2 regions of the Lysinibacillus sp. AR18-8 genome follow, and region 2 is predicted to be linked to the other one. Evidence: riboswitches for the same ligand, from Rfam matches in the RefSeq annotation. Region 2 holds a riboswitch; the other holds the start of a gene.
The links. A riboswitch is a leader RNA that binds a small molecule or an ion and turns the genes downstream of it on or off. The one in region 2 is predicted to bind cyclic di-AMP.
Positions count from the first base shown of each region.

Region 1 (21,287 bases), on a different contig from region 2:
TTCCACACTACGCAAAAAGAATAGGCTTGCAAACCCTCCGAATATGATATACAGCGTAATTTCCATTTGCATAACTGAGGAATAGCCTTCTTGAAAAATTACCCCTGCTGAAGCAGCCGTCATAACTGTAATTAATACGGCTGCTCGCTCATCTGCTAGCAATCGTACAAGCATCGTCGCTAGTGCTGTCGGAAATAAAAAGGCAATCGTCACATCAAAGCCACTAGAAACTAAGCTAATAAATTTCATTAGCAAAATAGACAAGCTATAAACAATCACTGTGACTAACAGTGCATTACGTTTTTTTCGTTCGTTCGTCTCCCAACGCTCAAATAAAATATACATAAACATCATTTGTAGTAGCGTTAAAATAATAAGCCCTGCTATCGGCTTAAAGGAGGCTTTATTACTAACCATCCCTAATAGCTCTAATTGTCTAAAAGCCTCATTGTCAATAATTTGGCCTTCTTGAACAATAATCTGACCTTGTAAAATTCGTGTCGGCTCTACACTTTCTTTGGCCTGCTGTTTTCGAATCTTTGTTTGTTCTTCGTTAATTGTTTCATTTTCAATAATGCTTGTACGTCCTATTAACACGACTGTATTGAATATTTTATCAGGATATCCTCGTTGTCCACGAATCTTTGTTTCAAAATCATTTTGTGCAACAAAGACGTTCTCTGGTCGGATGGATTTTTGTAAATATTCCTCTACAAATTTAGATAATTGCGTACTTGTTCTAGTTAAATCATCTTCACTTTGTACTAATAGACCTTCCAGCTGAGAATCTGTAAAAATTAACGGCATCTGGTCTTCGTCAATGGATTCAAATTTTTTTCGAAGCTGTGTAACCTGGTCTGCAATAGGAATAGGTTCCTTACTATTTGCAACATCTTTTTTCACTTCCAAAACATAATCAAATAATGATGTTACAATCGCTGCTCTTTGCTTGGCGACATCCTCCGAAAATTGATAGACTGAATCCACTGCATTGGCAGCTTTTTCTCGCTCTAGCTGTGTTTTATAAGTGTCTTCAATCGTTTTAGTAGATCGTACGGTTTCAGGCGCAAGCTGTAATGGTTTGAAATCATATGTAACTCCTTTAACATTGCCATACATGAACCCAAATTGTAGGCCACCTGTTAAAATGAGAATGATGATAAGAAAGTAGCGAAAACCGATAAGCTCTGTAAATTTTCGAAGTTGTTTCTCCATCTGGCACCTCCTCTATCTACCTACTATCATACCAATTCAACATACATTTTTCTCGAAAAATGTATAAGAAAGCAAAAAACAGCTATGCATCTTCGCATAGCTGTCACATTTTTTTCCATATTTTGATTAAATTCGTGGTTTAGGTTTTAACTATATGGATGTTTTAAACCTCGTTGCCCCTGTCGCTTCGCTTTCGGGGCAGACTTTAGAATTGCTACGCAATTCTAAAGTTGCTGTTCTTCGTAGGCTTGAATGATTTTGGCTACGATTGGGTGACGTACGACATCGCCTTGTTCTAGTACTTGGAAATGAATAGATTTAACATACTTTAATGTACGTTCTGCTACAATCAAGCCAGATTCTGTATTTTTGGGTAAGTCGATTTGCGTTTTATCACCTGTGATGACCATTTTAGAGCCGAAGCCTAGACGAGTTAGGAACATTTTCATTTGTTGATGTGTTGTATTTTGTGCTTCATCTAAAATAACAAAGGCATCATCTAATGTACGGCCACGCATATAGGCTAAAGGGGCGATTTCAATCGTTCCGCGTTCAATTAGCCGCTGTGTTTGTTCTGAGCCGTAGATGTCGTTTAAAGCGTCGTAGAGAGGTCGTAGATATGGATCGACCTTTTCCTTTAAATCTCCTGGAAGAAAGCCTAGAGACTCTCCAGCTTCAACAGCAGGGCGAGTTAAAATAATTCTCTTAACATGGCCGTTTTTAAGTGCCTGTGTTGCCATGACTACCGCTAAATACGTTTTCCCAGTACCGGCTGGACCAATACCGAAAACAACGTCTTTATGACGGATTGCTTGTATGTATTCTCGTTGACCAATTGTTTTTGCACGAATTGACTTACCTTTCGTCGTGCGTGCTATTTCTTCATCATATAGTTCTGCAAAATACTCGATTGTTCCTTTTTGTGTCATTTCAATAGCTGTTGTGACATCACGTTGATCAATATTAATTCCTTTGCGAATGACCTTCAATAAAGCATGCAGAAGAAATGTTGCCTGTTCCTTAGCATTTTCTTCACCCGCAAGTTGAATTTGTTCACCACGCGTAATGATATGAACATTAAGTGCTTCTTCAACTAATTTCATATTTGCATCGGAAATACCTAGTAGCATAACCGCTTCATTTGGATTATCCACCTGTAATACAGTTAACTGTTCTGACATAATCATTCTCCTTGTAGGCCTTGTATTGGACTTGCAATGTTTTCATTGACTAAAAATAGAACTTTCCCTTCAACTGTACCATTCCCCCACTTTGCCTGTAAAAGGTTTTCTTTCTTGATGATTGTTTTTGCAGGTAACGAACGTAATACTTTTTCATGCAATAAAGGAATCAGCAATGACTCAATTTTCGATTCATCCAACTCTACTTGCATCGTTTTCGTCTGTTGCTCCTCTACAATTGAAACATAGGGAGATAGCCAATTCGGTAAATCCTTTCTTTGTACATAATCCACCTTTTCCTCATGTATACCCTTTATCAACACTCGCCATTGCTTTTGCTGCAAGGTTTCCACGGTAATTTTTGTTGGAATTTTAAATGAACATTCAAGCCAATAGTCTGCATAAACCTCTCCCTTCGCCCCTACAAAAACTTGATCTGTGCCACTTTCTAATACACCACTTACGAGGACGTCACCCTCGTAGGCTGTATCATTTACTGAAATTTTTCGCTCGCCATGCTGTATATTAAAGTGTGTAATGACACCACTTTTCGTTGCTACTATATGGGAGGCTAATTTATCAGTTGTTTGCTCTGTTTGTTTAGGTGATTCTTGTGGTCTCAAAATTACTCGTCCGCCATGTTTATCAATATGAACCCATGATAGCTCTCGGTGTTGCTCTAACAGCTTTTGTCGTATAACCGTATTGGAAGGTAACTTTTTTTGAGATAAAGGGGTTTCTAATTGAAAGGTTTCATGAAAGGTCTTACCTAAACGCTGCTCTAGTTCTGGTGTTGCGGCTTCTATGTCCACTCGCCATATGACTTGTGCACAAAGAATTGGAATAGCAATCATAAAGGCTAAGCCCAATAAAGTCCAAATTTGCGCTCGAAAAACTTGAAGCTCATCTGCATAAAATACAGCCATTTTTAAGCGAAAACGTCTTCGTACACGGCGAATTTTTGGTAGATAATGCATCGTCGTTTCAAAGGAAACTTCCTGCTCACGAAAGACAACACGCTTTAATGGGACATGTTGAGCGTGCAATGCTTGAATAAAAGGATGAACATTTTCATGGCGCTTTATACGTATAATAATTGGCCGATTATTCCACATTTTTGCTCACACCCATATTCTTTGTCATTTTCATATGAAGCTCCTGTAGATTGTCAACAGTGAGATGTAGCATTTCTTCTTTGAGCGCATTGATTGTCACTGAATCCGCATTGACAGTAATATGATAATCTGCATAGACAAACGAACAGGTCGTCGCATCTGCATGAATAAAACGGTAGGGTCCAATAATTTTTAATGATTCGTATTCTAACAACTCAAGTAGTGGCGTTAATTGAAATAATTTTTTCATAAAAAATGCCTCCTTCTTCGGCAATATATGCATCGAAAAAGGAGGACATGCTAGTTATTTTCTTTTTGATTTCGGTGGCCCTAATATTTCAGCCATCACGATTGCTTGCATAAGATCATTTTTAGATTGAGGTAGTTGTAAAGTCGAATTTGTGCCAACTGATTGCACTTCTTTTTTTCCAGCAGCTAATCGTCCTCGACCTTCTCGATTAGAAGAACGGCTAGGGATATCTGCTGGAATGACAGCTGGAGCAACATAGCTTGGTATTTCCCTTTTCACTTGTTCTTCAACAAATTTTTTAGGCTCCTCGACTTTCTCATTTTCTGGAATCCAATCTCCTATAAATTCTCGTGCAAAATCTTCAAAACTCTGTGCTTTCCCAGTACGATGTGGTGCTTTCTCCGTAACTGGAGGCTCCACCACGGTGTCTTTATTAAAAGGAGGCATCTGCTTCTGAGGCTTTTTATTTTTTGATTTTCCGAAAATAGAGCTGACTATGGCAATTATGGCGAAGATTATTAACTGTTCCATATGTTAGTTTCGCTCCTTTCCGTTATTATTAAGCATTGGGTTCATTTTTTTCTGGTTTATCATTGCTTACTTTTGAGATAGAGTCGCGCATCGCTGTATCTGCTTGGATATTGCGATAGTTCATATAATCCATAATGCCAAGATTACCAGAACGTAAGGCTTCAGCCATCGCTTGTGGTACTTCCGCTTCTGCTTCTACTACTTTTGCCTTCATCTCTTGAACACGTGCAATCATTTCTTGCTCGTTTGCTACAGCCATTGCACGACGTTCCTCAGCTTTTGCTTGCGCAATGTTTTTATCAGCTTGTGCTTGTTCAATTTGTAATTCAGCCCCGATGTTTTTACCGATATCTACATCCGCAATATCAATGGATAAGATTTCAAAGGCTGTTCCTGAATCCAAACCTTTAGATAAAACCGTTTGTGAAATCATATCTGGATTTTCTAATACTTCTGTATGACTAGTAGCCGAACCAATTGTAGAAACGATCCCTTCCCCTACACGGGCAATAACTGTTTCTTCACCAGCACCACCGACTAAACGCTCGATGTTGGCACGCACGGTAATACGAGCCTTTGCTTTTACCTCAATCCCGTTCATTGCTACACCTGAAATGAAAGGTGTTTCAATAACTTTTGGATTAACAGACATTTGAACAGCTTCTAATACATCACGCCCAGCTAAATCAATTGCTGCACAACGTTCAAATGACAGCTCAATATTGGCACGGTGAGCCGCAATTAAGGCATTCACTACACGGTCAACATTACCACCTGCTAAATAGTGACTCTCTAACTGATTAATCGTTACAGGTAAACCTGCTTTATGTGCTTTAATCAACGGATTAACAATTCGAGAAGGGATTACACGACGCAATCGCATCCCAATTAATGTAAAAATGCTCACACGTACACCTGCTGCTAATGCAGAAATCCACAATGCAACGGGTACAAAGGTAAAGAATACCGCAAGCACAATGAATAAAATAACTAGTCCAGCAATAGGACCAATCAAAGCTAAATCAAAACCCATTTTCTATTCCTCCATCTCTTTATCTGTTTGTCTCACAACAATGCGTGAGCCTTCAACTTTAATAATTTCTACATGTTGATTGGCATCGATATAGCCACCTTCTGATACAATATCAATGCGTTCACTACCAAGTACCATTGTTCCAGATGGACGAAGTGGTGTAAGCGTTTTCCCAATTTTTCCTAACAGTTCTGTGCGATTCACATTGGATACATACCCTTCTTCTGTCGTGGTTGCATCCATTAACACAAGCCTGTTTAAGACATGCAGTTTTTTTCCGAAAAATTTCATCAGAATCACCATTCCTATCATCGCTATCACAAGCGCAATGAGAATTGCTACTATCATTTGCATCATATTTGCACCTGCCAGTATCAGACTTAGTACTATTAAGACACCACCTAAAATACCAACAATTCCACCAGGGACAAAAAACTCTGCAATTAAAAGGGCTAAGCCAACAATAAATAACAATAATGTTTCATATCCCGCAAAGCCGGCCACCATATGTCCAAAGAAAAATAAACCAAGTGCTGATAAGCCCATTATACCTGGAACACCAAATCCTGGCGAATAAAGCTCCATCACAAGTCCTAAGCTAGCGATAGACAATAGAATAGGTACAATGATGGGATTTGTAATAAAACGAGCTAACTTTTCAGAAAAGGTTGGTTCAATGGGAACAACATCACTACCATTCAAGTTGGTTACTTCTAAAAGCTCCTGAAAATCGTTAACCGTCCCTTCAGAATATTTAACCTTTGCTGCCTCTGAGGCTGATAGGGTTAACAAATTCTTTCCGCCAGCACGGTATTCTGGTAGTTCATAGTTGGTATCTGCCATTGCTAATGCATACTTAGGGTCGCGCCCTGACGTTTCTGCTGCTGCTTTCATTTGAGCAAGCCAAGCGCTATTGGCCTTTAGGTCGGCTGCATTACCTGCTGAATCGATAACTGCCGCTGCACCGATTGTTCCATTTGGAACCATGTAGATCTCATCCGCATGTAAGGCTAAAAACGCTCCTGCTGAGTGCGCATCCTTATTAATATAAGCAATCGTTTTTATTTGCGTTGCATCCATAAGCATGGCGATATCGCTTGCTGCATTCACAAAACCGCCAGGCGTATGTATTTCTAAGATAATCGCCTCTGCATTGTTTTCTTCAGCCTCTTTAAAAGCTCGTTCTAAAAATGCATGAAGTCCTCGCTCTACTTCATTATGAATCGGAACATGATAAACCTTATTACTGGCTAAAGCCGAAGTTAATGGAAACGCTAACAAAAGAGTCATCCATATCACTAGTAAATAGCTGAGGATTCTCCGTTTTCGCATCTTTTTCCCTCCCTTCTAACATGCCTCTCCTCTGTATATACGGTCAATCATGCGAAAAGTTTCACAAATCTTAAAAAATTTATTAATTATTTATCATTCGATCTAATGCCAATTACTAACACTTAGTATGTGCAAAAAAGCCGAATGAATCAAAGTGATTTCATTCGGCTTTTTCATATGTACGTAAAGTTGAGCAATGTAAAATACCTGAAATTAATCAAAAATGTGATTAATTTCAGGTATAACTTTGTCTGCTCAGTGAATCATACAATTGCGTGTTATGAACGTAGGGATTTTTAATGGGAAATTAAATTACCACTTACGTTTACGTGCAGCTTCTGATTTCTTTTTACGTTTTACGCTAGGTTTTTCGTAGAACTCGCGCTTTCTAACTTCTTGAATTGTACCACTTTTTGATACAGTACGTTTGAAGCGGCGAAGAGCATCTTCAAGCGATTCGTTTTTGCGAACGACAGTTTTTGACATCTCTCTTTCCCTCCCTCCGAACACACGTCAATACACAATTAGGCAAATCACCTTCTGTTGTGTACTAAAAAATTATATCGTATTGTCTAATAATGGTCAATAGAAAGTATGCGAAATTATCAAGTGAATTTTTGGTTTTATTTTTGCTCGAATTATTCATACACAATTCGCCCACAATAAAAATAATTACATTTTCCTAACAATTAAGGGGTTTACAAAAAATAGAATAAGGGCGTAGAATAATCACATTCAATTTCATATCGGCCAAATCTCAACTATTTGAGAACGGAGGAACCAATCTTTTGGGGTTAATTCTGCTTTAGCAGAAGGGATGAGAAAGCTCTTTCGCCATCCTACCCGTCAGCTAACTTCGTCGGCTAAAGCGAAGGAGGTCGTTATTGACCACCATTATTAGCATGCTTTCTACCCTTTTCATGCTCTAATCGTAGGTCTTTTTATTATGCCATCTAACAAACAGTTGTTTACTATTCAGAATTGAGGGAAAATTAAATGAACAATTTTAAAAGAGCATTAAATCCTCCCAAAGTTCTTGTATTGGGCTTTGCCCTTATCATTGCCATAGGTACGTTTCTTTTAACAATGCCATTTTCTACTGAGGATGGGAAGGGTTTGCCCTTTTTAGATGCTTTATTCACTGCTACATCAGCTACTTGTGTCACAGGTTTAATTGTAGTTGATACAGGTGATACCTTCTCTATTTTTGGCGAAGTGGTCCTTTTATTCTTAATCCAAATTGGCGGTTTAGGATTTATGACATTTGCCACATTATTATTTTTACTGCTTGGAAAGAAAATTTCATTAAAAGAAAGACTGCTGCTTAAAGAAGCATTTAATAATATCTCCATTGCTGGTCTTGTTCGATTAGTGAAAAGAATATTGCTCTTTACAGCATGTATTGAAATAATCGGTGGTCTAATTCTATCGATTCGTTTTTCTTTTGATATGCCTATTGGAAAGGCCCTTTATTTTGGATTTTTTCATGCCATATCCAACTTCAACAACGCGGGCTTCGATTTAATGGGTGGCTTTAACGGAATGACTGCCTATGTTGATGACCCCTTTGTTGTTTTCACCATCTGTGCTCTTATTACAATCGGTGGATTAGGCTTTATTGTGATGAATGAATTGTATGAATATCGTGTAACTAAAAGGCTTTCTGTCCATTCAAAAATAGTCTTAGTAACGACACTTTTGCTCACTGTTAGCGGAACCATTTTGATATTTTTGTTTGAGTATGGCAACCAAAAAACTCTTGGACCATTATCCGAATGGGGTAAAGTATTAGGTTCCCTTTACCAAGCGGTTACACCACGAACTGCTGGCTCCAATACACTGGCTATTGGGGACTTAACGCATTCTACATTATTTTTAATGATTCTTTTCATGTTTATTGGGGCAGGCTCTGGGTCGACTGCTGGAGGTATTAAAATCACAACCTTTGCTGTTTTAGTAGCTACTATGTGGTCACAAATTCGAGGAAAAGAAGATGTCGTTCTCTTTAAACGTAGAATTGTTACTGAAACTATCTTAAAGGCTTTGACGGTTACAATGTGTGGAGGATTAATTGTTGTAGTCGTGACGATTATTCTCAGTATCACGGAACAGCATCATAGCTTTATGATGTACTTATTTGAGGCTACCTCTGCGTTTGGTACTGTTGGTCTTTCGATGGGCCTAACTCCAGAGCTAACACCTGCTGGTCGTCTTCTTCTGATTATTACAATGTTCGCAGGAAGAGTAGGACCATTAACCATTGCTTTTGCCATTGCAAAACGAAGAAAAAAAGAGAGTTTCCGCCACCCAAAAGGAAATATTATGATTGGATAACCAAATGAGAGGAAGACAGAACGCTATGACCATTAAACAATACGCTGTGATTGGCTTAGGTAGATTCGGAACAAGCGTCGCTCGCAGATTGCATGAAGCTGGACAGGAAATATTAGGAATTGATATAAATGAAGAAAGAGTAGAGGATGCCGAACCCTATGTGACTCACGCTGTGGTTGCAGATACAACAGAAGAAAAAGCCTTAAAATCGATTGGTATTGGTAACTTCGATTGTGTTATCGTAGCGATCGGTAATGATATGCAATCTAGTATTTTAACCGTCTCTTTATTAAAAGAGCTAGGGATCAAAAAAGTGATCGCAAAGGCACTTGGTAAAAGACATGGACAAGTGTTAGATAAAGTAGGAGCTGATTGGATTATTTACCCAGAAAGAGATATGGGTGAACGTGTAGCTAATCAACTCCTATCCCCAAATATGTTGAATTATATCGAATTATCAAAGGAATACAGCATTGAAGAAATTATGATTCCTTCCAAAATGGCTGGACAAAACCTTCGGGATTTAGACTTGCGCGCAAAATATAACGTCAGTGTAATTGCGATTGTGCGCGAAGGTGAAATTATTATCTCCCCTTCTCCTGAGCAAATTATTGAAAAGGAAGATTTATTAGTAATGATTGGTCATCGAAAAGATCTTAGCTTATTCTCAAATATTCAGTAACCGCAAAAAGGCTGTGTCAAGTTCACCTTGATACAGCCTGCCATTTTTGTCTTAGAAAACTTTCTTTTGATCTCTATCATCTTTTAAAATTTCAACAGCCTCTCTAAAGCGCTGGGAATGAACAATTTCCCGTTCACGTAAAAACTTCAAGCTATCATTTAAATCCGTGTCATCTGATAAGTCAATAATCCATTGATATGTGGCACGTGCCTTTTCTTCGGCTGCTATATCCTCATACAAATCCGCGATAGGGTCACCCTTTGCTTGAATATAGGTTGCTGTGAATGGTACCCCCGAGGCGTTTTGATAAAATAGAGCCCGATCGTGATTTACATAATGATCACCCAATCCAGCTTCTTTCAGCATTTCTGGTGTTGCATCTTTTGTTAGCTTATAAATCATCGTGGCAATCATTTCTAAATGTGAAAATTCCTCTGTTGCTATATCGGTCAATAACCCTACTACTTTGTCAGGAATCGTATAGCGCTGATTCATATAGCGTAGAGCTGCTGCCAGTTCCCCATCCGCTCCTCCATATTGTTCAATTAAAAACTTTGCAAGCATTGGGTTACATGTACTAACTTTTACCGGATACTGGAGTTTCTTTTCATAATACCACAAAGATTTTTCCTCCTAGTCTTTTGTTTAGACTTGCCATGGCCATGGTGTATCAATCCAGTTAAAAGGATAATTCGAATAGCTTCTCCCAAAATTCATGAGTGGTCCATATTTTTGCTCAAAATCAATTTTAAGTTTCATACTTTTCTCTGTATTTTCATTAAATTGCTGAATGGCGTCATAATCGTGTGGATGAGTGTCTAAATAGAGGTTTAATTCAACAATGACGAAATCAATTGCTTGTATTTCTTCTAATTGCTTATAAAATTCGGGCGGCATCTTTTTAGTCATGCTTCCTCCCTCCTTTTAGGGGAAATGGGTATGGGCTAAACAACTGTGGCCATAGTGTTCCTGCCATTAGCGCTTCTCTGGCGGTTGGAAATTGTGGAAGTCCAGGTGGTTGAAAACCCATATATAGTTGTGGGGGTGTTGCATAATACTTAACTTCTATAGGCTTACAAGGATCAAAGGGGCTAATATAGGGCCTCCAAGACTTATACTGTGTAAACATGACATCCTCCTTTCTGTATTTACATTCATCAGTGGAGTATATGTGTATAGAAAATTATTATGCTGATTAAACACAAAGAAGCCATAAGCTCATGTCAATGTACACATGAGCTTATGGCTCTATAAAAAGATAATATTAATAGTTGGAGTCTGCAATTAAACCATTCATAATAGCTACACCAGAGCTAGCCCCAATACGAGTCGCACCTGCTTCTACCATTTTTTTCATGTCCTCTAAGCTACGAACACCACCTGATGCTTTTACACCAAGTTCTGGACCTACAGTTTTACGCATAAGCGCGATATCCTCTGCTGTTGCTCCACCAGTAGAAAAACCTGTAGATGTTTTCACATAGTCAGCACCCGCTGCTACAGCTAACTCACATGCCTTCACTTTTTCTTCGTCTGTTAGTAAGCATGATTCAATAATGACTTTTACAAGTGCGCTATCTTTAGCTGCTTCTACCACTGCTGCGATATCTGCTTGTACAAGGTCATAGTTTTTATCTTTTAACGCACCGATATTAATAACCATATCTACTTCTTTTGCACCGTTAGCAATGGCGTCTTTTGCTTCAAATGCTTTGACTGCTGGTGTATTGGCACCAAGTGGGAAGCCGATAACCGTACAAACTAACACGTCTGTACCCTGTAATAATTCACTGCTTCGCTTTACCCAAGTTGGATTTACACAAACAGAAGCAAAGTTAAATTGTTTAGCTTCAGCACATAATTTTTCAATTTGTTCTTTTGTTGCCTCAGCCTTTAATAATGTATGATCAATCATACGTGCAAAATTTTTTTCCATTGTTGAACGCTCCTTCATTAAACAAGATGTACGTACCTCTTCGAATCATATCATTTTTTCGCGATGGCGTCTAATTTCTTTCTATATAATGAACACCCAAATATAAACATTCCAGAACGAGTCATGTTTATCTGAAGTCCTCAAAAGATTATATAGAAAGTGATAACTTAATTATTTCACAAAAAAATCTTATATGTACTGATTTTATAAGGATTATGTTATCATAAATCACGTATCTAAAATATGTACAACGAAAAACTTATTAAATGTTTGGAAACACAAGGTAATGTGAATTGAAAGGATGATATATATCATGAGTAACGAGCGATCAAAAATCGTGAGTTTTCATACTCTAGGTTGTAAAGTAAATCATTACGAAACAGAAGCAATTTGGCAGCTGTTTAAAGAAGAAGGCTATGATCGAACAGAATTTGATCAACAAGCAGACGTTTACGTCATTAATACATGCACAGTTACGAATACTGGAGATAAAAAATCACGTCAGGTTATTCGTCGAGCAATTCGCCAAAATCCGGATGCAGTTATTTGTGTAACAGGATGCTATGCACAAACATCCCCTGCAGAAATTATGGCAATCCCTGGTGTTGATATTGTTGTTGGAACACAAGATCGTACGAAATTACTTGGTTATATTGAACAATATCGTGCGGAACGACAACCGATTAATGCTGTACGTAATATTATGAAAAACCGAGTATACGAAGAATTAGATGTACCAGCATTTACAGACCGTACACGTGCTTCGTTAAAAATCCAAGAAGGCTGTAACAATTTCTGTACATTTTGTATTATTCCATGGGCACGTGGTTTAATGCGTTCTCGTGACCCACAAGAGGTATTACATCAAGCACAGCAATTAGTAGATGCTGGTTATCTTGAAATTGTCTTAACTGGTATTCATACAGGTGGCTATGGTCAGGATTTAAAAGATTATAATCTTGCTCAATTACTACGTGATTTAGAGGCCAATGTAACAGGCTTAAAGCGTCTTCGTATTTCATCTATTGAGGCTAGTCAATTAACAGATGAAGTAATTGAAGTACTACGTGAATCAAAGATTGTCGTGAATCATTTACACATCCCTATTCAATCTGGTTCTGATACGGTATTAAAACGTATGCGTCGTAAATATACAATGGAGTTCTTCGGTGAACGTTTAACAAAATTACATGAGGCTTTACCTGATTTAGCTGTTACTTCTGATGTAATCGTTGGTTTTCCAGGTGAGACAGAGGAAGAGTTTATGGACACATATAACTTTATTCGCGATCATAAATTTTCTGAGCTACACGTTTTCCCATTCTCTCCTCGTACAGGAACCCCTGCTGCACGTATGGAAGATCAAATTGATGAAGACATTAAAAATGAGCGTGTGCATCGACTCATCTCTTTAAACGATCAGCTAGCAAAAGAGTATGCTTCTCGTTTTGAAGATCAAGTGCTAGAAGTTATCCCTGAAGAATTTGTGCATGATGACAGTGAAGAAGAAGGCCTTCTAACAGGCTATACAGACAATTACTTAAAAGTAGTTTTTGAGGGTCCAGAAAGTCTAATCGGACAACTTGTAAAAGTAAAAATTACACAAGCAGGCTACCCTCACTCAAAAGGACAATTTGTACGCGTTTTAGAAACAGTGAAATAAATAGTGAAAAAAGGGTTGCCAATTTTATATGGCAACCCTTTTTCCTTTTAATGAAGCTAATCATTCACTTGTATTTGATTTTTCATAATATTGATAAATGCTTTTAAAGATTGACAGCTCCTATAAGAAAATTAGTAGTACAAACAAAATATCCATCTGTACTACCAGCTTTCTTAATATATTATAATATTCTACTGTCCTCTAAACTAGCATTTATCAAGGACTAGGAGGAGGTGTAAGTCCTAAAAGAACAGGCGTTATTACGCTACTGCCAGCACCAAGGCGGATTTGTTGCACTTGCAATACTTTTACAGTAAGTTCTAAGACAATTTTTTCACGTAATGTGCTGAATGTCCCTTCAGGAGCCGCCATAATCGGTGAAAAATCAAGTTCAAAGAAGTTGGCAGCTACTAATTCACCAAATGGTTGTTCATTGTATTTAACAAGATTTTGGAAGAAAGCCTTATCTAATCGAGCATCCATTTGTGTTCTTTCGTTAAGGAAGTTCGCTTCAGCAAACTCGGAAATGCCTAAGATTGGTGTTGCGCCTCCAGGTGTTTGTGGGAAAATAAGATCTGTAAAACCAGAAAACGGAACGTCAGCAATTCTATCTCGAAGTGCCCCATTACATGCTGATGAAGCATATTCAATATTTTTCCGAATATGTCCTGCTACAAATAATTTAGCTCTTGTTACTCTAAAGAAATCAGTGCCACCAATACGTGCAAAGCTAACTGGTACAAGTTTCACTTGATTTAGGAAGACATTCTTTTTCACTCGTTTGATTTCTGTAGCAGCAGGGCTAAGTGTAATATCCGACTCAACAACGATTTGCAGTGTTGGTTCTGCCAATACAACTGGAACTTTGATAGTTGGCGTTGTAACTGGAGTAGTGACTACTGGTGTAATCTCATTCGTTAATGGAATTTGTTCAGTTGATGTTACAGGACAAGGTTGAAATTGGCTTTCTAATTGATCGCTCAAAAAATTCCCTCATTTCATTTTTTTAGTATTAGAGAGCTCTCCTATCGCTAGAATATGTAGCATTTAAATCTATACATGGACGTATATATTAGTTTTATATTCATTTTATTTGAATTAAGGGATAAATTTCTATAACCCTCCATTACCTTGCCAGTCAAACAGTACTTTAATTTTTTGTACTTGTAACATTTGGATAATTAATTCTAATACTATATTTTGACACAATCGATTGGGATGAATGGCTGACTTATTTTGCGTATTAGATACCCTATACTCAATATTATGCTGTATGTAGCCTTCTATAAATAAATTCCCCTTTAATACAGTTCTTGTTCCATTTCCCAATGACTGGGATCTATGAATAGGTACAAATCTACAATCGGATAGTACTACCTCATTTGTGATCTCTTTAACCTCTTCAATTCCTTTATCAAAAGCAATTTTTTCCTCCATACATATTTCTATTTTGTATTCCCCTAGCACAACAGGAACTCGTATATGTATAAAAGGCTCAGAGGAATTAATTTCTCCTTTTTTAATTGCTTGTGAGTTATGTAAGGGAACTACTACTGATTTAAACGGATGCTGCTCACTACCATTTTTTTTATTAGTATCCGTGCTCATTAAAGAAATCATTTGATTAATGTTGGAGCTAACCAAACGACAATCTGGTTGTTCAGGGTAAATCGAAATCGTTTGGAGTAGCTTCGTCTGAAGTTGGGGAGATAGGTTATCATTTAAATCAAGAAAATCAAATATTGTATTTTGAACATTTTCACCATAAATAGGAGCATGAAGAAAATCGTTAATTTCTACATAAGTAGAAAAGGGACTTTTTTGGATAATGGTGCATACTTCTCCTTGTAAAGACTTTGCAATCTCTTTATTACGATTTGGAGGATTGTTTTTCTCCTTTTCTTCTATATCATCCAAATGCATATTATTTTCAGCCTCTGACAGAGCTCTATTGAAAGATTTTGGATTATTGTCTGATTGGGCTGTTGAATTTTGTTCTTCAAGGGAGTTCTCATCACTATCTAGTAGATGGTCAATTTCTACCTTTGTTGGACTGGGTACACTTTGATTGCATGCTATCTGGTCTAAAGTTAATTCCTCTACATGGTTCTCATCCATATGTCGGAAATTTTCTTCGTTCTCCTTAACATTCGCTTCTATAGGTATGGGTATGGACGCTAATTGCTCTATTAAGGTCACTTTTGTGTGACTCTCATCGATATCTAGAGGATGTTCGTTTTCTTGCTCAACATTTGTTTCTTTAGATATAGGTAGATCTTCATTAGATGCTAATAGCTCTGCTAAGCTAGCATCCTCCCTGAAGTTCTCAAAATTTGGGTGATGTTCGTTTTCTTCCTCAATAATCGGCTCCATAGGTTCGGGGAGCTCTTCATTAGAGATTATATGGTCTGTTAAAGTTGATTCCTCTGTAATTGGTTTATCTTCTATTTCATCAAGCAGATTATTATTTCCATTAAAAGTCTGTTCAAATGGAGATTCGTCATCTATTTTAGTTTGATACCTCCACTCAGTGTATTTATTTTGTTTAGAGGATATTTTTTTCATCTCTCTAAAATTAATCCATGGAGTTGCCATTCATTCACTCCCAAATAATGATTTGACAAAAAAAGCATAACAATCAATTTTTAATCCATTAGCTAATTCTTCTGATGCGATTATGTTAGGACAATTGAAAATCTACAATACTAATTACAATCCATATTATGCAATATTTTTACTTTTGTCACAGTCCCCACCAAGAGATACAATTGGAAAGCGCATGTCCTTATCTTGCCAAAAAAAAGCAGTTAAAAGTTCGAGTAAAAGTGAACTTTCAACTGCCCAACAACATATTTGATTTTATATCAGTATTATTGTTACAATTTTTGCTCCACTACATAAAAAAATTAACAAGGCTCAGTAGGCGGAATCATATCAGGAACAATTGGTGTTGCTGGTGGAGTAAGCCCTGGTAGAACAGGTGTTACTACACTACTTCCAGCGCCCAAACGGATTTGTTGAACTTGCAATACTTTTACAGTAAGTTCTAATACAATTTTTTCACGTAATGTGCTGAATGCTTCTTCAGGAGCTGCCATAATCGGTGAAAAATCAAGTTCAAAGAAATTGGCTGCTACTAATTCACCAAATGGTTGTTCATTGTATTTAACGAGATTTTGGAAGAAAGCCTTATCTAATCGAGCATCCATTTGTGTTCTTTCGTTAAGGAAGTTCGCTTCGGCAAACTCAGAAATGCCTAAAATTGGTGTAGCGCCTCCTGCTGTTTGCGGAAATATAAGATCTGTAAAACCTGAAAACGGAACATCAGCAATTCTATCCTGAAGGGCCCCATTACATGCTGATGAAGCATATTCGATATTTTTCCGAATATGTCCTGCTACAAATAATTTAGCTCGTGTTACTCTAAAGAAATCAGTGTTAGCAATACGTGCAAAGCTAACTGGTACCAATTTCACTTGATTTAGAAAGACATTCTTTTTCACTCGTTTAATCTCTGTCGCTGCAGGACTAAGTGTAATATCGGACTCGACAACGATTTGCAGTGTTGGTTCTGCCAGTACAACTGGAATCTTAATAGTTGGCGTCGTAAGTGGTGTAGTAACTAGTGGTGTAATCTCATTCGTTAAGGGTATTTGTTCAGTTGATGTTACTGGACAAGGTTGAATCTGATTAAATTGTTCACTCAAAAAATTCCCTCATTTCAATATAGTATTAGTGAGCTCTCCTATCGCTAGAGTATGTCGCAATTAAATCTATGTATGGACATTGAACTTGTTCTTTTACATATTTTATTTGGAATGTTTGAGGTTGTGATTTTCCCGGTTGATCTTACACAATGGGCTAAAACTCCATTTAAGCAGGGATTTAACGCAGACCCCCTTCAAATATGATTTACGTAAAAAACCACTTAATAATATTAAGTGGCTTTCTCTAAGTTATGTTGATAATAAATTATACATAGCTGTTATTCAAATTCATAGGATATGGCAGACAGTGCGTATAATGGCGCTGTTTCTGCTCGTAAAATTCTCGGTCCTAATGACATCGTTTGAGCGCCTGCTTGTAATAGCGCTTCTGATTCTTGACGAGAAATGCCCCCCTCAGGACCAAAGATAATAAGCATTGATTTCGATTTTTTATCATACACGTTTTTTAGCTTCTCCGCAAACCTTGTGCGCTTTTCAGCCTTTGCATCCTCTTCATCAGCAATAAAAACGGCATCGAAATGATCTATTTGTTGTACTAGCTGTTTAAATGATATAGGTTCAAAAACTGTTGGAATATGCGTACGGTGAGCTTGTTCCGCAGCTTCCTTAGCAATTTTCTGTAATCTTTCTTGCTTTTTTGCTCCTTTTTTCTTGTCCCATTTCACAATGGAGCGCTCAGCTTCAAAGGGTAATAAAGCAAACATTCCTAGCTCTGTGGCTTTTTGGGTAATAAGCTCCAGCTTATCACCCTTCGGTAAACCACATGCTACTGTTACTTGAATGGGTAACTCTGGGGAAGGGATTGTTTGTCCAGTCGCTTCAATGACAACCTCATCCCCTTCAAATCCTTCAATTGTGCATATATACGCAGTGTTTTGTGCAACAACTACAATGTTGTCGCCTTGCTTCATACGCATCACTCGTTCAATATGCCGTGCATCTTCTCCACTAATACGTGCATTTTCGATAGCTGTCTCAATAAAATAACGTTGCATGCCACACAGTCCTTTCTAGCAAGAAAGGAAAACGCCAAATCACAAGCACACGGCTCACGATTTGGCGCTTCCTCAGTCATGTTATAGTGGACGACGGGCAATAATGGCTACCCAATCTTCCATTAATAATACTTCTTCAATCACAAAGCCTGAAGCTTCTAGTGCTACTTTCACATCATCTCGTTTTGCACCGATGATGCCCGAAGTGACATATAATCCACCTGGTTTTACAATTGTATACGCGTCATCTGTGAAGGACATGATGATTTCAGCCAAAATATTAGCGACTACTACATCTGCTGGTTCTTTTACAGTATCCAATAAGTTACCATGGAACACTGCCACCTTATCTTCCACTTTATTTAATGCTACATTTTCTCGCGCTGAACGTACAGCTACCTCATCTAAATCAAGCGCATGCACACTTTTGGCACCAAGTAATGCTGCACCAATAGACAATACACCCGATCCTGTACCGATATCAACAACTGTATCCCCTTCTTTAATGACCTTTTCAAGTCCTTGTAAACACATTACCGTTGTTGGGTGGGTACCTGTACCAAATGCCATACCAGGGTCTAATTCAATAATTAGTTCATCTGTTGAAACAGGTGTGTATTCCTCCCATGTCGGTACGATAGTAAAGCGTTCAGAAATCTTAACAGGATGGTAGTATTGCTTCCAGGCCGTTGCCCAATCTTCTTCATTGACTTCCACAATGGATACCACATTTTCACCGATATCAATGTTAAAGTTCGTTAAATTTGTGATAGCTGCTTTTATTTCTTCGACTGTTTCATTTAAAAAACTAGACTCTGATAAATAAGCTTTAACAATCACGCCATCTTTCGGAAAATCATCTTCATTTAGCGCATAAATTTCACCATATTGATCTTCACGTGGCTTCGCAAACTCTGCAGAATCTTCGATGACAACACCACTTGCACCTGCTTCATGCAAAATATTCGAAATTGCTTCTACCGCATCATTTTTTGTATGAATGGATAATTCTGACCACTTCACGTAGCTCTTCAGCTCCTCTAATTATTCACCTTGGAATTTTTTCTTAATTTTATCGAATAGTGAACTACCTTGTTCTTCAGGGATATCGCCACTAATTTCTGCAAATTCTCGTAGTAATTGTTTTTGTCTTTCCGTTAATTTTTCTGGTGTCATCACTTTTACTGTCACATATTGATTACCCATACCATAACCATGAACATTTTTAACACCTTTATCTTTTAGACGGAATTGAGCACCTGACTGTGTTCCAGCTGGAATACGTAATTTTACTTTCCCATGGACTGTTGGTACTTCAATTTCATCCCCAAGTGCTGCTTGAGGGAATGTTAATTTCAACTCGAAGTAAATATCGTCTCCATCTCGTTCAAAATCCTTGTGACCTTGAACGCGGAACATAATATATAAATCCCCTGCAGGTCCACCGTTTATACCTGGTTCACCTTGACCAGATACACGAATTTGTTGTCCATCATCCACACCTGCTGGAATCGTCACTTTAATTTTCTTACGTTTTTGGACTTTTCCTTCTCCACGACAAGTCGTACATTTTTCTTTAATAATTTTACCTGTTCCATGACATGTTGAGCATGTACGACGATTCATCATACGACCAAATGGTGTATCCACTGCTTGATTGATTTGACCTGCACCTTTACATGTCGAACATGTTTCTGGTTGCGTGCCTGGTTTTGCTCCTGAACCGTGACATGTTTCACACGTTTCATCTTTCGGGATTTCTATTTCTGTTTCTTTTCCAAAAATTGCTTCCTCAAATTGGATGTTCATACGATATTGCAGATCATCCCCTTTACGTGGAGCATTTGGATCTTGACGGCGACCACCTCCGCCAAAGAATGAACTGAAAATATCCTCGAAGCCGCCAAAGCCGCCCCCTCCAAAGCCACCACCAAAACCAGCATTCGGATCCTCATGACCAAATTGGTCGTAGCGTGCTTTTTTCTGGTCGTCACTTAATACTTCATATGCTTCAGCGATTTCTTTGAATTTTTCATCTGCACCTGGCTCTTTATTAAGGTCAGGGTGATATTGTTTTGATAATTTACGGTATGCTTTTTTAATCTCATCTTTTGTAGCCGATTTTGTTAAACCAAGCACCTCGTAATAATCGCGTTTCTCCATGATTCACACTCCGCTCTGTTTGCATAAAATCTATTGTAACATGCAGTTGAAAAAACTGCCTCATTTTTTCGATTAAAGGTTCTATAAGTTCCAAAAATGAAGATACTCACTTCCTAGCAGCTAACGTATGCAACTATCCCATAAATGGTGCATTTACGTGAAGTGACCTCACATCATGACAAAAGCCAAAGCCGCAAGCGGTCTTTGGCTTTTTCACTTTACTGTGTTACTTCTTATTTATCATCTTTTACTTCTTCGAATTCAGCGTCTACAACACCGTCATCTTTTTTACCAGCGCCAGTGTCTGCACCTGCATCGCCGCCTTGAGCTGCTTGAGCAGCTGCTGCCGCTTGTTCGTAAACTTTCATCACTAGTGGCTGTAATACGCCTTCTAGTTTTTCTTTAGCTGCTTTAATACCTTCTAATTCACCAGCTTCAAGCGCTTTTTTCAATTCGTCACGAGCATCTTCCACAGATTTTTTCTCGTCTTCTGTAATTTGCTCACCAAGGTCAGCAATTGTTTTATCCACTTGGAATACTAATTGGTCTGCTTCGTTACGAAGATCTGCTTCTTCTTTACGTTTAGCATCTGCTTCAGCATTAGCTTCAGCGTCTTTTACCATGCGTTCAATTTCTTCCTCTGATAAACCAGAATCAGATTGAATCACAATTGTTTGCTCTTTGTTCGTACCAAGATCTTTTGCTTTTACAGATACGATACCGTTTTTATCAATATCGAATGTTACTTCGATTTGAGGTACACCACGAGGTGCTGGTGGAATATCTGCTAATTGGAAGCGACCTAATGTTTTATTGTCAGCTGCCATTGAACGCTCACCTTGTAGAACATGAATATCTACTGCTGGTTGGTTATCAGCTGCTGTAGAGAAAACTTGAGATTTTGAAGTAGGAATAGTTGTGTTACGGTCGATTAATTTTGTGAACACGCCACCCATTGTTTCAATACCAAGTGAAAGAGGTGTTACGTCAAGTAATACAACGTCTTTCACATCACCTGTTAATACGCCACCTTGTACTGCAGCACCCATTGCAACAACTTCGTCAGGGTTAACACCACGGTGAGGCTCTTTCCCTGTTTCTTTACGTACCGCTTCTTGTACTGCTGGAA
Region 1 is NZ_MDGU01000004.1:200,132-221,418, forward strand. It holds gene BFM98_RS02440 (HD family phosphohydrolase) at 1-1,215, opposite strand, end outside; gene BFM98_RS02445 (PhoH family protein) at 1,440-2,396, opposite strand; gene BFM98_RS02450 (sporulation protein YqfD) at 2,399-3,511, opposite strand; gene BFM98_RS02455 (hypothetical protein) at 3,501-3,761, opposite strand; gene BFM98_RS02460 (hypothetical protein) at 3,816-4,292, opposite strand; gene floA (flotillin-like protein FloA) at 4,321-5,325, opposite strand; gene BFM98_RS02470 (NfeD family protein) at 5,329-6,657, opposite strand; gene rpsU (30S ribosomal protein S21) at 6,970-7,143, opposite strand; cyclic di-AMP (ydaO/yuaA leader) riboswitch at 7,396-7,537, shown strand; gene BFM98_RS02480 (TrkH family potassium uptake protein) at 7,654-8,991, shown strand; gene BFM98_RS02485 (potassium channel family protein) at 9,017-9,673, shown strand; gene BFM98_RS02490 (manganese catalase family protein) at 9,725-10,294, opposite strand; gene BFM98_RS02495 (spore coat protein CotJB) at 10,319-10,582, opposite strand; gene BFM98_RS02500 (spore coat associated protein CotJA) at 10,575-10,802, opposite strand; gene deoC (deoxyribose-phosphate aldolase) at 10,938-11,609, opposite strand; gene mtaB (tRNA (N(6)-L-threonylcarbamoyladenosine(37)-C(2))-methylthiotransferase MtaB) at 11,923-13,272, shown strand; gene BFM98_RS02515 (CsxC family protein) at 13,489-14,256, opposite strand; gene BFM98_RS02520 (BC_2427 family protein) at 14,386-15,867, opposite strand; gene BFM98_RS02525 (CsxC family protein) at 16,179-16,979, opposite strand; gene BFM98_RS02530 (16S rRNA (uracil(1498)-N(3))-methyltransferase) at 17,258-17,995, opposite strand; gene prmA (50S ribosomal protein L11 methyltransferase) at 18,077-19,018, opposite strand; gene dnaJ (molecular chaperone DnaJ) at 19,040-20,158, opposite strand; gene dnaK (molecular chaperone DnaK) at 20,392-21,287, opposite strand, start outside.
Region 1: it holds a riboswitch for cyclic di-AMP, as region 2 does, so the genes downstream of both, BFM98_RS02480 (TrkH family potassium uptake protein) here and BFM98_RS21860 (APC family permease) in region 2, are expected to answer to the same signal.

Region 2 (10,602 bases):
TCCATTTACAGACGAACGTTTATTATCAGAAGATATCGCAGTATCACCGTTTACACTAGTGTTTGACCGCCTAGGTATTGCCTTTGCTGCTTCATTAATGAATGCCATTATTTTAACGGCTATGCTGTCAGCAGGAAATTCAGGACTATATGCATCTTCTCGTATGTTATGGCAATTAGCAGTGGATGGACATGCACCTAAATTTTTTGCAAAGCTAAGTCGTAGAGGTATTCCGATTTATGCACTTATGGCAACATTAGCTGTAGGCTGTTTAGCATTTTTGGCATCCTTCTTTGGCGATGGAGTGGTTTATATCTGGCTATTAAATGCTTCTGGAATGTCTGGCTTTATTGCATGGCTAGGTATTGCGTTTAGTCATTATCGTTTCCGCCGAGCGTTTGATGCACAAGGCTTAGATCCAAAGTTATTACCTTATAAAGCCAAATTATATCCGTTTGGACCATTATTTGCTTTTACAATTTGTATGATCGTAGTCATTGGACAAAATTACACAGCCTTTACAGGCGATAAGATTGATTGGTACGGTATCCTTGTTTCGTATATTGGGATTCCATTATTTTTAGCATTATGGTTTGGCTATAAATTAAAGCACAAAACAAAAATGCTTCCACTTGAAGATTGTGATTTAAAAGTTGAAGATTAAATAATAGAGCTGTTCTATAAACCAAAGAGTGATGGTTTATGGATCAGCTCTTTTTTCAACACTCATAAACAAAATCTCTCTAATCAAACATCATAAATATGGTAATGTAATATACATATGGAAATTGGGTTTGATAGGAGAGGTGCATCATAGTGCAAAAGCATATTTTACTTGTAGAAGACGATGAAGCCATTCGTGAAATGGTTGATAATTACTTAACGATGGAAGGTTTCCAGGTCACAACAGCGACTAATGGCGAAGAGGCATTACAAAATTGTTTGCAAAATATCTTTGATTTGGTCATCTTAGATATTATGATACCTAAATTAAATGGATTGGAAGTATTAAAGATTATTAGAGAGCAGGCAGCACTTCCTATCATTATTATGTCTGCAAAAGACAGTGATGTTGATAAAGCATTGGGCTTAGGGTTAGGGGCAGATGATTATATTGCTAAACCCTTTTCTATGCTAGAATTTTCAGCACGTGTAAAGGCTGTTATCAGAAGAGCTACGAAATACTCTAGTCAAGCTGAACAAAAGCAAGAGGTCCTTGAAATTGATAATTTAAAGATAGATATCGTTAATTTCTCAATAACAAAGAGCGGACAAGAGATAAAGCTGACATCAAAGGAATTTTCCATTTTAAAATTGTTTGTGACAAATCGTCACAAAGTTTTTACCAAAGAGCAAATTTATCAGATGATATGGAAAGATGCCTATTATGGAGATGAAAATATTATAAATGTACATATCAGAAGACTCCGTGAAAAAATAGAAGATGATCCGTCACATCCTCACTATATTAAAACCCTATGGGGAATCGGCTATAAATTTGAAGGGTAAAAATATATGATATTTCTATTATTATTAATCATTGTATTGCTAATCGGCATTCTTATTTTTCAATGGAAAATCAAGAAGGAACAAGAACGTGCTATCCAATATATTCATCGAAAACTACACGAAATTGTGAATGAACAGACGTATGAAAAGATTCTAGTAACAACTACAAATTCAGAAATTCAACAGTTACTTATTACACTGAATACTTTGCTAGATCAACATCAAAAAATTCAGGCTACACATCGTAAAATGGAAAATTCTACGAAAAAGATGTTGGCCAATATTTCGCATGATCTTAAAACGCCTTTAACCGTTGTACTTGGCTATATTGAAATGCTTCAACTTCAAAACGGGATTAGTGACGAGGAACAGCAACGTTTACTTACGGGTGTACATGCTAAAACATTAGAAGTATTAAAAATTATTCATACATTTTTTGACTTGGCAAAATTAGAGGCTGGGGACACAGATTATCCAAGCACTAAAATCAATGTCAGTGAAATATGCCGAAAAAATGTTTTGTCTTTTTACGATTTGGTTACTTCATTGGGATTAGATATTAAAATTGATATCCCTGAAAGCTCCATATATGCACTTGGTAATGAAGAAGCATTAAATAGAGTGCTAAACAATCTACTGTCTAATGCTATTGCATATGGAGCAGATGGCAATGTAATTGGAATTACTATAAGAAACGATGAAGCCAATATTGATATTGATGTGTGGGATTGTGGCAAGGGCATTGATGAATACCATATCGATCGCGTTTTTGAAAGGATGTATACACTTGAGGATTCTCGAAATAAATCTTTCCAAGGTAGCGGTCTGGGACTAACGATTACAAAGCGGCTTGTAGAAATAATGAATGGCTCGATCCGTTTATCGAGTATTCCCTATGAAAAAACTATTTTTACGATTTCGTTAAAGCGAATGATGTATTGAATCCATTATGCTTGTAGAGCTTTAATGCTTTGCAGGCTTTTTTACTTAAGAAATTTGTAAGAATGCAGTAATAAAATAGAGAGTTTCATTTTTTATAATGAAACTAGTCACAATTGAGGGAGAGAATTACATGACATACATTGTAAAAACAAATCAGCTTACGAAAGTGTACGATGGAAAGGAAGTTGTTTCTGCTGTCAATATGAACGTTAAGAAAGGTGAGATTTATGGATTTTTAGGTCCTAATGGTGCGGGTAAAACGACTGTTATGAAGATGCTAACTAATCTTACGAAACCTACAAGTGGGGATGTAGAAATTTTGGGGGCGAAATTGACGGACAAATCCTATGAAATACTAAAAAGAATGGGGACAATTATTGAATATCCTATTTTTTATGAAAAATTAACGGCTAGAGAGACCCTGGAATTACATTGTGAATACATGGGTTATTATGATAAGAAAGAAATTGCACATGTTCTTAATTTAGTAAAGTTATCGAATACAGAGAATAAGCAGGTTAAAGATTTTTCTCTGGGGATGAAGCAAAGATTAGGCATCGCAAGGGCCATTATTACAAAGCCAGAGTTACTTATATTAGACGAACCAATTAATGGATTGGACCCAGTAGGGATAAAGGAGTTAAGAGAGCTTTTCAAGATGCTTTGTAAGGAGTACGGCATAACTATTATTATCTCTAGTCATATTCTAGCTGAAATAGAACAATTGGTCGATACAATAGGTGTTATTAAGAAGGGAAGGCTCATCACTGAGGTAGCAATGGATACTATTAATCGTGATCAGGTCAATTATACTGAAGTGATCGTAAGTGATGGGAAAAAGGCAGCGTTTATTATTGAAAGCGAATTAAACATTACGAATTTTAAGCTGATGGATGATAACTCTATACGTATATACGACTCAACAGTATCCCAACAAAGCCTATCGAGAGCATTAATTGAACATGACGTTGAGATTGAAGAGATTAGTAAAAATACTAGTTCATTAGAGGATTATTTCTTAAAGCTAATCAATGGAGGTGTTGTCCATGCTTAATTTAATGCGTTTAGAAATGAAAAAATTTCATTTAGGTTCATATGTTAAAGGAGCAATTATCGCTAATTTTGTTATTCTTGGTTTTTTGTTTATGATTTTATTTATTTCTAAAGTGGAAGGAGACCCAGGGCTTGAAAATTATGAGGTTGCATTCAGTGTTATTGATTCATTTGTAAGAGCAGTTTTTATGATTTTTGCTTCTACGTTAATAGCTAAGTTAATCATCGGAGAATATAAATTTAAAACCATTACATTAGCCTTTATGTATCCTATAAGTAGAAAGAAATTAATGGTCGCAAAGCTTGCTATTGTCATGCTATTTACTTTCAGTATGATCATTATCTCCAATGCTCTTATTACAACCATTTTTTGTATCATAAGCGATCGATATGAATTAATTCCTGATGTACTATCTAGTTCTTTAATTATCCAGCAAATACCTTCTGTATTGATGAATGCGATTGCTGCCTCAGGTATAGCTTTAATCCCATTGTATTTCGGGATGAGAAAATACTCTATACCGACAACTATCATTTCATCTATTATAATTGTGTCTGTAACTTCGTCAAATTCAGGTAACTTTACTTTAAACGATATTATTATTATTCCAATTACTTTAGCAATCGTGGGTCTTGGTATTGCTTATTTAGCCATTAGAAATATCGAAAAGGTGGATGTTTAATCAAAAAGATACCAGGTGCTCATTGCTATAGAGTACCTGGCTTTTTGTTATCCAAAAATTGTTTCCCACAGTAAGTAAATATTTAACGTAACAACAACGACTACGACAAACCAACCTAAAACAGTTGTAATACGGTGATTAACTAGGCTTCCCATAATGTCTCGTTTACTTGTAAACATAACAAGAGGGACAAGTGCAAAGGCAATACCAAATGATAAAACAACTTGACTAAGAACGAGAGCATAGGTAGCATTCACACCAGAGGCAATGATTGCAAGTGGTGGCACCATGGTAATCGCTCTACGTAAATAAAGAGGTATTTTTCTTTGAATGAAGCCTTGCATCACTACGTCACCAGCTAAAGTCCCTACAGAGGAGCTAGCAAGCCCTGCAATAAGTAAACCAAGACCAAAGGAAATGGCAGCCATTGGGCCCAGAATATCTTTTAAGCCATTATAGGCAACATCTAAATCTTCAACTACAACGCCTTGGGTATGGAATACGGCTGCGGCAATGATGAGCATGCTCATATTGATGGCACCAGCAATAATCATAGCGATGATAATATCGATAAATTCAAAACGGAAAATACGTTTTTTTTCTGCCTCATTTCGACCAATAATACGACTTTGAGTTAAAGAAGAATGTAAGTAAATAGCATGAGGCATAACGGTTGCACCTAAAATACCTGTTGCTAATAATAGTGAATCTACACCTTCAAAGTGTGGTGTGAACATGCCAATCGCCACATCGCCCCATGCTGGCTGCGCTAAAAATGTTTGGAAGGCAAATGCCAATACAACAATTAAAACCATTCCAGAAATTCCTGCTTCAAAGGCTCTAAATCCTCTTCTTTGCAACTCTAAAATAGCGAATGAACCTACTGCTGTAATCAATGCGGCGGGAAGCATTGGGATATTAAAAAGTAAATAAAGCCCTAATGCTGCTCCGATAAATTCCGCGAGGTCTGTGGCAATGATGACCAATTCCGCCTGTATCCATAAAAAGATAGATGTTTTTTTAGAAAAATGCTCGCGTGCTACTTCAGGTAAATTTTTTCCTGTCGCAATCCCAAGCTTGGCAGACAGGGACTGAATTAACACGGCCATTAAATTAGAAAAGGCTATAACCCAAAGTAGCAGGTAGCCGTATTGAGAGCCTGCTGTAATATTTGTAGCAAAATTGCCAGGATCAATATAGGCAACTGCTGCAATGAAAGCAGGTCCTAAAAATGGCAAGAATCTTCGCCAACCTTTTATATCTCCATCTAAAACCGCCTCTGCAGACGATTTTGTGACTCGTTTGTAAACCATATTGTTCCCTCGTTTCAAAAAGTATCATCAGTGAAATAAAGTTTCCTATAGGAAAATAAGATATTAGTATTCTAACGCTAGGAATAAAAAAAGTGAAGTAGTTTGCTTTATCCTTCTATAAGTATGTGCCATTCTCATCATTTTCTAATTAGACTTTCACCACTTGTATCGTATACGATGAAAAGAAAAGGCGAAGGACGGATTCGACATGACACATCGAATTTTAATTATAGAAGATGAAGAGAATATTGCGAGAGTGCTACAACTGGAGCTTCAATTTGAAGGATATGAGGCAGCAATGGCACATACAGGAGCAGAAGGCTTACTACAATACCGTGAGCAACAATGGGATTTAATTTTACTTGATATCATGCTACCTGAGATGAGCGGTATTGATGTGCTAAAGCGTATTCGTGCAACAGAATCCCAAACACCTGTTATCATGCTAACTGCTAAAAGTGAAGTAGAGGATAAGGTAAAGGGCTTGGATTTAGGAGCCAATGATTATGTGACAAAGCCTTTTGAAATTGAGGAGCTACTGGCACGAATTCGCAATGCATTACGGTTTTCACAGAAGGTAAGTCCAAAGCAAATAGCACTTACATTTGGCCATTTATCGATAAACGAGCAAACGAGGGAAGTTGTATATTTTGATAAGGAAATTCAGCTGACACCTCGTGAGTATGATTTGTTGTTCTATTTACTAAAGCATCCTAAACAAGTACTGACAAGGGAGCAAATATTAGAGGCTGTGTGGGGCTATGATTATTATGGGGATACAAATGTTGTGGACGTTTATATACGTTATGTACGACAAAAGCTTGAGGCTGCTAATCCAACACCTCTTATCCAGACAATTCGAGGTGTTGGATATGTGCTAAAGGAACACAGTTATGAGACTTAAAACAAAAATTCATCTACTAACAACATTGCTGATGCTAGTTATTGTAGTGGCAACAAATAGTGGAATTTATTTGTTGTATGAGAAATTTGCCTATGATACGGAATATAATCAGCTCCAGTCACGGGCAAATGATTTAAGCTCTACACTGAGTCAGTTAAATGCACAAACCAACCTACAGCAAGTATTAAGAGCTTATATGCCAACAGATGGTGCTGTTTATATTTATGATGGTGAACGTTTGAAAACAAAGGTTCAAGCTACCCTTGAAATGCAAGAAGTCCCTGCCATTACCTTCACTATGCCTGCCATTTGGATCGACGGAACGGTGGTGGACATAACATTACAGCAATCTATGGAAGAAGTAGAACGGACATTAGATTTGTTAAAGGTCATCTTAGTTGTTGTATCTGTCGTGGCAACGATTCCAATTTTCCTAGCGAGCTTGGTACTTGGGCGACTTATTTTATTACCGCTAGAACGTTTAAATGAGACCATGCGCAAAAGTGCATCTACTGGGAAATATGAAAAAATAGATACTACAGAAAAAGGTGGGGACGAGTTAATAAACATTAACCGCACTTTTAATATAATGATGGAGAAGCTTGAACAACATTATCAAAAGCAACAAGAATTTGTATCAAATGCCTCTCACGAGTTAAAAACTCCTATAACTGTCATTGAAAGTTATGCAAAACTACTCCTAAGAAGGGGTTTTGATAATCGTGAGGTTGCTCAGGAATCCTTACAGGCCATTGCCAATGAATCATCTCGTATGCATGAAATGGTGTTGCAATTGCTAGAGCTAGCTAAAAACAAAGAGCAATTGGACATTCATTTCGAACAACTAGAGCTTGCCCCTTTCTTAAATAAAGTAGCTTCACAAATGGAACAGGCTTATCATCGAACATTTAGAATTGATGCGCAGATACCAAAATTTATTTATAGTGATGAAAAAATATTGAAGCAACTACTTTTTATTTTGCTGGATAATGCTAGGAAATATAGTGAGGATGAAGTACGTATTCAAGCCACTGAAACAACCAACCATGTACGTATTACCATCCAAGATTTTGGTATTGGTATTCCAGTCGAGCATATTCCTCATTTGTTTGAGCGTTTCTATCGTGTAACAGAGGATCGTAATCGTAAAACAGGTGGTTCAGGGCTAGGGCTAGCAATAGCACACGAACTGGCACAACAATTAGGTATAACGATAGATGTGAAAAGTAAGCTAGGGGAAGGCTCAAGCTTTACTTTATGTATACCAAAGGAGGGACAGCAATGAAAAAGTGGATGTTAGTAATTGTTGTTATTATCCTTCTTTGTAGTGGAGTAATTTGGTTTGTTCAACATCGTTATTTTTACGTTCAACCTCTTAGTGAAGCGCAGGCTATTCGGCATATTGAGACTATCTACAATGGTCATGTTACACAGGTTGAAAAACAAGGAAATAACTTTGAAATGCTTTTTACGCGTGACGATGTCAAGTATGCAGCTATACTCGATGTTACGACACAACAGGTGACTGATCTAATCCTGAAAGAAGGACATAGTAAATTACTTTTAACAGAAAAGCAGATCAGACAAATGGTTAAAAAGGAATATGGAGATATAGAAAGCGTTATGCTTACAGACTCCATTTACACTGTACGTGTTGAAAATGAGGAAATTCAAAAGGATTTAACGTTTGATGGTTATACTGGCGAACTACTGGCTGAGAAAAAGGTTGAGCCACAAGAACAACCTATCGAAGAGCCTATTATTACTGAGCAACAGGCCATTCAAATAGCTCTTAAGCAATTAAAGGGTGAAGTGGATTCAGTTGATTTTGAAGAAACCCCAGAGGGTGGTTACTATTTAGTTGAGATTGAAACGCAGGAGGACGAAGCTACATTTCAAATTCATGCTGTTTCAGGAAAAGTACTGTCTGTAACATGGGATGACGATCATTAAATCATTCTCATGAAATTCTAATGTTTCTCTTATAGTTCTATCATCTTCACTTGGTAAGCTAAGTTTAGATAAAACAAAGGAGAGATGAACATGAAAAAAATGATCATGATTCCAGCACTAGTAATTACACTGGGAGTGGGTGCAGCGATTGGCTCGACGACTTTATTATCAGGAAATGCCCAAGAAAAAAAGGTCTTATCCATGCAGGAAATTGAGAAGAAAGCTCTAGCGGTAGTGGATGGTACAGTTGCCAATATCGAGTTTGACCAAAATCAGTTTAGCTCTATTTATGAAGTAGAGGTGTATACAGATACAGAAGAATATGATTTAAAATTTGATGCTTATAGTGGAAAATTGCTCAAGCAGAAAAAGGAACGTCTAGATGACGATGATTGGGATGATCATATTCCTGCTACGACTGCTACAACAAAAATAATTACAAAAGAGCAGGCTATCAAGACAGCCCAAACAAAAGCAAAGGGTAAAGTGACAAAAATTAAGCTTGATGATGGTGTATATGAAATTGAACTGAAAGACGGTCAATATGAATACGAAGTAGATGTGGATGCAGTCTCTGGGAACATTATCGACTTTGAACAAGGCTTTGATGACTAATATAATGAGCTGTCTTGAAGGTAGAATATACCTTTAAGGCAGTTTTTATTGTTTATATTGTGGGTATTGACTAGGTATTCAGGAAATTTTCTTTAAGAAGCGATTATTTATATGTTCAAAAAAAGCCTATGCTTTTACTCAAAAAAGAGAAAAATTTTCTTCTTTACTTTTTCAATTAGCAGGCGTAATATGACATCATTATAAAAGTTTCAAATTTCTAAATCGCTGAAGCAACTAAACGCGGGGGAACCAATTTTGATGGATGGCATAGCCATTCTTGGGGTGAATCTCTTCCTTGTGGAGGAGTAGGGCTACTCAGGCCCGAATCCGACAGCTAACCTCGTAAGCGTTAAGAGCAGAAAAGTGGAGCTTGGCAGACGGATGAGCGTCTACAGGTCTTATTTAGTGATGACTTGTAGGCGTTTTTTGATGTAATTTAGAAAGGCGAAACACATTCTATGAAACTAGAAGGTGTTTATCAATGAAATCCTCATTCAAACGTTATGTAATCGGCAAACCATTAAGATCCGATGCGTTAGGGGAACAAAAGCTCAGTAAAACAAAGGCACTGGCCATATTATCGTCAGATGCATTGTCATCAGTAGCCTATGGACCAGAACAAATTTTAATTGTCCTAATGACGGTAGGTACAATGGCGTTTTGGTATTCTTTACCTATTGCCGCTGGAGTGGTTATTCTACTCGTGGCACTGATTTTATCCTATCGTCAAGTTATCTTCGCCTATCCACATGGGGGAGGCGCCTATGTCGTATCACGAGAAAATTTAGGCGTGAATGCAGGTCTTGTTGCAGGGGGTTCTTTGCTTGTTGATTATATTTTAACGGTAGCAGTAAGTGTGTCGGCCGGGACAGATGCCATTACATCTGCATTTCCAAGTCTTCATGCTTATAATGTACCCATTGCTATTATATTTGTGATTTTCTTAACGATTTTAAACTTGCGAGGTGTAACAGAGTCAGCTTCTATCTTGGCGTACCCAGTTTATATATTTGTAGGCGTTATGCTGTTGCTAATCGGGATTGGGCTCTATAATGTGGCAACTGGACAGGTGCCTGCAGAGCTACATCCAAAGATTGGCACACCAGTGGCAGGGATTAGCCTATTTATTTTATTAAAGGCATTTGCTTCAGGAAGCTCAGCGTTAACAGGAGTAGAGGCTATTTCTAACGCTATACCTAATTTTAGAAATCCTGCCCCGAATAATGCTGCTAAAACGCTTTTAGCAATGGGCGCCATTTTAGCCGTTTTATTCATCGGGATTGTTAGTCTAGCTTATTTTTATGGCGTTGCACCAACAGCAGAAGCAACAGTCGTTTCCCAACTAGCAGAAGCTAGTGTTGGTCGGAATTTTCTTTATTATATTGTACAGGGGACAACGGCAATGATTTTAGTACTTGCCGCAAACACAGGATATTCAGCATTTCCCTTGCTTGCTGTGAATTTATCGAAGGATGGTTTTATTCCACGAATCTTCCAAATTCGTGGGGACCGTCTTGGCTATTCAAATGGTATTTTAATGCTAGGTATTGCAGCCAATTTTTTAATTATACTTTTTGACGGGGCCACAGAGCATTTAATTCCGCTCTATGCAGTAGGCGTATTTATTCCC
Region 2 is NZ_MDGU01000052.1:4,849-15,450, forward strand. It holds gene BFM98_RS21810 (amino acid permease) at 1-664, shown strand, start outside; gene BFM98_RS21815 (response regulator transcription factor) at 817-1,509, shown strand; gene BFM98_RS21820 (sensor histidine kinase) at 1,516-2,451, shown strand; gene BFM98_RS21825 (ABC transporter ATP-binding protein) at 2,582-3,505, shown strand; gene BFM98_RS21830 (ABC transporter permease) at 3,498-4,187, shown strand; gene BFM98_RS21835 (Nramp family divalent metal transporter) at 4,235-5,500, opposite strand; gene BFM98_RS21840 (response regulator transcription factor) at 5,709-6,404, shown strand; gene BFM98_RS21845 (HAMP domain-containing sensor histidine kinase) at 6,394-7,689, shown strand; gene BFM98_RS21850 (PepSY domain-containing protein) at 7,686-8,357, shown strand; gene BFM98_RS21855 (PepSY domain-containing protein) at 8,448-8,972, shown strand; cyclic di-AMP (ydaO/yuaA leader) riboswitch at 9,186-9,335, shown strand; gene BFM98_RS21860 (APC family permease) at 9,454-10,602, shown strand, end outside.